2 regions of the Clavibacter rahimiani genome follow, and region 2 is predicted to be linked to the other one. Evidence: predicted binding sites of a transcription regulator. Region 2 holds the regulator's gene; the other holds the start of a gene.
What was found. The regulator LexA, encoded in region 2, represses DNA repair genes until DNA is damaged. The targets are predictions, from matches to a motif close to TCGAACANNTGTTCGA.

Region 1: the regulator LexA is predicted to act here: its motif matches at 1,586-1,601, upstream of ACT7CP_RS07590 (DNA polymerase III subunit alpha).

Annotation. Positions count from the first base shown of each region.
Region 1 is NZ_CP199790.1:1,593,798-1,597,206, reverse strand. Features, by position in the region: gene ACT7CP_RS07600 (dienelactone hydrolase family protein) at 1-58, opposite strand, end outside; gene ACT7CP_RS07595 (glucose-6-phosphate dehydrogenase) at 166-1,533, opposite strand; gene ACT7CP_RS07590 (DNA polymerase III subunit alpha) at 1,646-3,409, shown strand, end outside.
Region 2 is NZ_CP199790.1:2,233,672-2,237,080, reverse strand. Features, by position in the region: gene ACT7CP_RS10615 (class I SAM-dependent methyltransferase) at 1-60, opposite strand, end outside; gene hflX (GTPase HflX) at 101-1,666, shown strand; gene lexA (transcriptional repressor LexA) at 1,740-2,420, opposite strand; gene ACT7CP_RS10600 (hypothetical protein) at 2,782-3,171, shown strand; gene hisB (imidazoleglycerol-phosphate dehydratase HisB) at 3,317-3,409, shown strand, end outside.

The sequences.
Region 1 (3,409 bases), 640 kb from region 2:
CGGGCGACGCCCCGGGGTCGGCGGAGGGGAGGGGGATCTCGGTGAGCGTCACGGCCATGGCCTCAGGCTAGGGCGCTGCAGGGGCTCCGCCGTGGACGGGTGACGGCCCCCAGCGAGCCGTCATGCGGCGGAGCGGGGCAGCCGCACGCGGAGCGGCGGCCGCCGTCAGCGCCAGGCGGTGGGCCCGGCGGATCCGGCGCGGTACTCGGCCATGGGCACGCGGTCGCCCTTCCACGCGCGCATGACGGGCGCGACGATGCGCCAGCACCGCTCGGCCACGTCGCCGCGGACCGAGAGGCGCGGGTCGCCCGCGAGGATGCCGTCGAGCACCTCGCCGTACGGGGTGAGCTCGGGCTGGGCGAAGTCGGCGCGGAACGTGGACTGGGTGAGCGTGAAGGGCTCGCCGGTGCCGTCCATGGTGACCTCGAGCGTGATGCCGTCGGGCTTCAGGTCGATGACGAGGCGGTCGGGGCGGGCGGAGCCGTGCAGGCCGCGCGGCAGATGCGCCACGGGCTTGAACGTGACGACGATGCGCTTGGACGCCTCCTTGAGCGCCTTGCCCGAGCGCAGCCGGAACGGGACGCCCGCCCAGCGCGCGTTCGCGACGCCGAAGGTGACCTCGGCGAGCGTCTCGGTCTGGTTCGCCGGATCCACGCCCTCCTCCTTCGCGTAGGCGGGGATGCGCGTGCCCTCGACGGAGCCCGCGGTGTAGCGGGCGCGGCGGCTGTGCGCTACCGGGTCGTTGTCCCACACCTCGGTGGCGCGGAGGACCGACGCGATGTTCGACCGCAGGTCGTCCGGGTCGATGCTCGCGGGCGGCTCCATCGCGAAGACGGCGAGCACCTGCAGCAGGTGGCTCTGGATCATGTCGACCAGCGCGCCCGACTTGTCGTAGTAGCCGGCGCGGCCCTCGAGCGCGAGCTGCTCGTCGTAGAGGATCTCGACCTTCTCGATGTCCCTCGCGCTCCACACCGACTCGAAGAAGCGGTTGGCGAAGCGCAGCGACACGAGGTTGAGCACGGTGGAGAGGCCGAGGAAGTGGTCGGTGCGGTGGATGCGCTCCTCCGGCACGAGCTTCAGCAGCTGGCGGTTGAGCTGGGCCGCCGTGCGGCTGTTCGAGCCGAACGGCTTCTCCAGCGCGAGCGTGGTGCCCTCCGGCAGGTCGAGCTTCCCCAGCTGCTCGCACACCTCGATGGAGATGGCCGGCGGCAGCGCGAAGTAGAGCGCCGGCGCGCCCTCGCACCCGTCGAGGATGCGCTTCAGGTCGTCCACGTCCGTGGGGTCGGCCTGGATGTACTTGGTGGACGAGACGATGCCCGCCGCGCGCCGCCCCTTCGCGTCGACCGAGTCGAACGCGGCCTTGACCGTCTTCTTCCACTCGTCGGCCCCGCGCTCGCTCCGGCCGGTGCCGATGAGCTGGATGCGGCGCCCCCGGTCGCTCGCCACGAGGCTGCCGAGACCCGGCAGGAGGAGGCGTTCCGTGAGGTCGCCGCTGGCGCCGAGGATGACGAGGGTGGAGGGTTCGCTGGTCATCCTCCGAGACTACGGGTCGCGACCGCGCGGGAGCCGACCTACACTGGGCGAGTCGAACATCCGTTCGAACACCGCGTCCGGGAGGGTGCGGCGGATCCGTCGGGAGGCGCGCGTGAGCTTCACCCACCTGCACGTCGCGTCCGCCTTCTCCGCCCACTTCGGCACCTCGGCGCCCGAGGCGCTGGTCGACGGGGTCGCGGCCGAGGGCGCGTCGGCCGCGGCGATCACCGACCGCGACGGGCTGTACGGCGCGGTCCGCCACATCCGCCGCTCGATCGCCGCGGGCGTCTCCCCCGTCGTGGGCGCGGAGCTCGGCCTCACGGGCGAGCACCCGGGCCGGATCACGGTGCTCGCGCACGGCGGCACGCACGGCCAGGGCTGGGCGGCGCTCAGCCGGCTCATCAGCGCGAGCCACGGGCGGGGCACGGCGCGCAGCACCGCCCGGAGCGCCCAGGCCGGCATCGCGCGCACCCGGCCGCCCGCGTTCCTGCTCGGCGAGGACGGGCCGGTCGGCACGGTCATGCTCGGGCCCGACTCCGACGTGGGCCGCGCCGTCGCCGCGGGCGACCACGCGCTCGCCTCCCGCCACCTGGCCGAGTGGGCGAGGCTCCTGCCCGGCGCGATCGTCGTCGAGGTGGTCTGCCACTACACGGAGCCCGGCGAGTCGGCGAGCCTCCGGCACGCCGCCCGCATGCTCGAGCTCGCCGAGGCCCACCGCGTCCCCGCGGTGCTCACCAACGCGGTGCGCTACCTGGTACCCGACGACGCGCTCACGGGCGACGTGCTCGACGCCGCGGGCACGCTGCGGCCGCTCGGCTCGTTCCGGCTGCAGCCCAACGGCCAGGCGTGGCTCAAGCCGCCGGCCGCCATGCAGGACATCGCGCGGGAGATCGCGGGCGCGTCCTCCCTCGACCGGCGCGCGGGCGAGGCCCTGCTGCGCGCCACCGAGGAGCTCGCCGACCGCTGCCGGCTGGATCCGGACGCCGACCTCGCCTGGCGGAAGCCGAAGCTGCCCGAGAAGTCCGTCATCGGCGTCACGGGCGACCCGGACGAGGCGCTCTGGCGGAAGGCCGAGGCGGGCGTCACCGAGCGCTTCGGGCACGTCGACGAGTCGATGCGGCAGCGCGTGCTCGCCCGCATGCGCACCGAGCTGCAGACCATCACGGGCTTCGGCTTCGCCACCTACTTCCTCACCGTGGCCGACGTGTGCTCCCTCATGCGCGACATGGGCGTGCGCAACCAGGCCCGAGGATCCGGCGCCGGCAGCCTCGTCAACTACCTGCTGCGCATCTCCAACGTCGACCCGCTCGAGCACGACCTCCTCTTCGAGCGCTTCCTCGGCAAGGTGCGCTCTACCCTGCCCGACATCGACATCGACGTGGAGTCCGCGCGCCGGCACGAGGTGTACCACCGGGTGTTCGAGAAGTACGGCAGCAACCGGGTCACGCTGCTGTCGATGCAGAACACCTACCGGGCCCGCGGCGCCGCGCGCGACGCGGGGCTCGCGCTCGACCTCGACGAGCAGCAGATCGACTTCATCGCCAAGAACATCTGGCGCTTCAACGCGCGCGAGTTCCGCGCGGTGCTCGAGACCAAGCCGGAGCTGAAGCCCATCGCCGACCTCGTGCGCGACGACCCGAGCATCGACCTGCTCGTCGACCTCACCGAGCGGCTCGACCGGCTCCCCCGGCACATCTCGATGCACCCGTGCGGCGTGATCCTCGGCGACTCCGACCTCCTCAGCACCAGCCCCGTGCAGCCGAGCGGCATGGGACTGCCCATGAGCCAGTTCGACAAGGACGACATCGACGACATGGGGCTCCTGAAGCTCGACATCCTCGGCGTCCGGATGCAGAGCACCATGGCGTACGCGCTC
Region 2 (3,409 bases):
GATCGTGCGGGTGCGCAGGGGCCCGGCCGGCGACGAGGAGAAGTAATGCGCGTCGGCCATACCGGGACGATACCGGACGCCGAGGCTACGATGGGAGCACATGATCACGCACGACGAGCACGACCACGAGTCCACGGACACGACGACGACGTCCACGGAGAGCAGCATCGGGGACGACGTCGTCGCGCGCGTCCTCGCCCGGGCGGAGAACCGGTCCGCCGGCTACGCCCTCTTCCGCGGATCGGGCGCGCAGGCGCTGTCCGCGGACCCCGACACCGATCAGGGATCCGACGGCGACCAGAGCGAGCGGGCCGACCGCCAGGCGCTGCGGCGCGTCGCCGGGCTCTCGACCGAGCTCGAGGACGTCACCGAGGTCGAGTACCGGCAGCTGCGCCTCGAGAACGTCGTCCTCATCGGCGTGTACTCGCAGGGATCGGTCGACGACGCAGAGAACAGCATGCGCGAGCTCGCGGCCCTGGCCGAGACGGCGGGCGCCGTGGTGCTCGACGGCCTCCTCCAGCGCCGTCCCACGCCGGATCCGAGCACCTACTTCGGCAGCGGCAAGGCGGAGGAGCTGCGCGCCCTCGTGGCCGCGGTCGGCGCGGACACCGTCATCGCCGACACCGAGCTCGCCCCCAGCCAGCGGCGCGCGCTCGAGGACGTGGTGAAGGTCAAGGTCATCGACCGCACGGCCGTGATCCTCGACATCTTCAGCCAGCACGCCAAGAGCCGCGAGGGCAAGGCCCAGGTCGAGCTCGCCCAGCTGCAGTACCTCCTCCCGCGCCTGCGCGGATGGGGTGACTCGATGTCGCGCCAGGCCGGTGGCCAGGTCGGCGGCGCGGGTGCCGGCATGGGATCCCGCGGACCCGGTGAGACGAAGATCGAGCTCGACCGCCGCCGCATCAACACGCGCATGGCCAAGCTCCGGAAGCAGATCGCCGGGATGAAGCCGGCCCGCGACACCAAGCGCGCCAACCGCGACCGGAACGCCGTGCCGTCGGTGGCGATCGTCGGGTACACGAACGCCGGCAAGTCGTCGCTGCTCAACCGCGTGACGAAGGCGGGCGTGCTCGTCGAGAACGCCCTGTTCGCGACGCTGGACGCCACGGTCCGCAAGACCGAGACGGACGAGGGGCAGCTGTACACGCTCGCCGACACGGTCGGGTTCGTCCGGAACCTGCCGCACCAGCTGGTGGAGGCGTTCCGCTCGACCCTCGAGGAGCTCGCCGACGCGGACGTGCTCGTGCACGTCGTCGACGCCTCCCACCCGGACCCCGCGGCACAGCTCGCCACGGTGCACGAGGTCATCGCGGAGGTGGACGCCTCGTCCATCCCGGAGATCATCGTGTTCAACAAGAGCGACCTGGCGTCGGACGACGACCGCGTCGTGCTGCGCGGGCTCGCCCCGCAGGGCGTCTTCGTCTCGGCCCGCACGGGCGAGGGCGTCGACGAGCTGCGTCGCCGCATCGCCGAGCTGCTCCCGCAGCCGACCATCGAGGTCGACCTGTTGGTGCCGTTCGAGCACGGCGAGATCGTGGCCATGCTGCACGAGGGCGCCAAGGTCCTCGAGACCTCGTACGTGGAGGAGGGGACGCGCGTCCGTGCCCTCGTCACGGCCGAGCAGCAGGCGCAGGTCCAGGACTACGCGGTGTCGCCCGCGGTCTGATCCGCGTCGCCCGCACGCACGAGAGCGGCCGATCCCCTCGGGGACCGGCCGCTCTCGTGCGTCGTGGTGAGGGTCAGACGGAGCGCATGACCGCCACGACCTTGCCGACGACCTCCGCGAAGTCGCCGAGGATCGGCTCGAACGCGCTGTTGCGCGGCAGCAGCCACGTGTGCCCGTCGCGCTGGCGGAACACCTTGACGGTGGCCTCGTCGTCGAGCATGGCGGCGACGATGTCGCCGTTCTCCGCCGTCTTCTGCTGGCGGACGACGACCCAGTCGCCGTCGCAGATGGCCGCGTCGATCATCGAGTCGCCGACGACGCGCAGCATGAAGAGGTCGCCCTTGCCGACCAGCTGGCGGGGGAGGGGGAAGACCTCCTCGACCATCTGCTCCGCGGTGATGGGGATGCCCGCCGCGATGCGGCCGACCATCGGGACCATCGCCGCGTCGCCCACGGGCGTCGACGGCTCGCCGCTCTCCGCGGCGCCGTTGCCGGGCAGGTCGATGAGCACCTCGAGGGCGCGCGGGCGGTTCGGGTCGCGGCGGAGGTAGCCGGACAGCTCGAGCTGGTTGAGCTGGTGCGTGACGCTCGAGAGCGACGCCAGGCCGACGGCGTCGCCGATCTCGCGCATGCTCGGCGGGTAGCCCTGGCCGGCGATGGTGCGCTGGATGAACTCCAGGATCGAGATCTGCTTGTCGCTGAGGCTCTTGCGGCGCCTCGTCGCGCCGCCTCCCGCTGCTCGCTCGTCCGCCATGCCACGGCCCGCCTCTCGTCGCCGACGCCCTCCGCGGCTCGTCGACCCGGCGGGCCGACCCCCTCGCGAGGGCGATGTCGGTGGTACCCGGTCGAATGGACTCCAGGCACTCGAAACTGTATCCAGCCGAGGCACCCCGGGCAAACACCTGTTCGAGCGTGTCGCGCGTCGGAGGCGCGGATCGAGGCGATGAGGGCTTGCGGAGGGCTGGTTTCGAATGTATGTTCGGAACACAGCTTCGCACCCGGCTCTCCCGGCCGAGAGCCGGGTGCGAGCTGCCCGACCCGCATCGCATGCCGTACCGCACTGCATCGCCGGGCGCGTCGCCTCGATGCCCCACCGTCTCGCACGAGAGGTCACCATGAACACCGCAGCAGCAACCCCCACCGTCTCCGCCGCCGACGCCGCCGTCCCCGTCGCGGAGGCAGCCGTCGCGCCCCGCACGCGCCTGCGTATCACGCGCCGCGGCCGCATCGTCCTCACCGCGCTGGTCGCGGCCCCGCTCGCGCTCGGCGCCGGGCTCGTCGCCCTCAACGGCGGCGCGGCCGTCGCGTCGAAGGACGTATCGGGCACCGCCTTCGAGTACGTCACCGTCTCGAGCGGCCAGTCCCTGTGGGACCTCGCCGAGGAGATCGCGCCCAGCGCCGACCCGCGCGACGTCATCGCGTCGGTCGTCGACCTCAACCGCCTCCCCACGTCGGACGTCGCGGCGGGCCAGCAGCTCGCCGTGCCCGCCGAGTACGCGCACTGATCCCACCCGCGCTGCGTCCCGCGGCCGCGGGTCGCAGCCGCGGGTCGCAGCCGCGGGTCGATCGGTGCGGACGGGCCGGCCTCGGCTCCCGGTGGCGGCCGGGAGCGAGGTCGGGCGGTCGGAAGCGATCGGTAGCATGGAGGCCATGAGCACCCTCGCGCGCACCGCGCACGTCACGCGGCAGACCAGCGAGTCCAGCATCGAGCTGCAGCTCGACCTCGACGGCACCGGCGTCTCC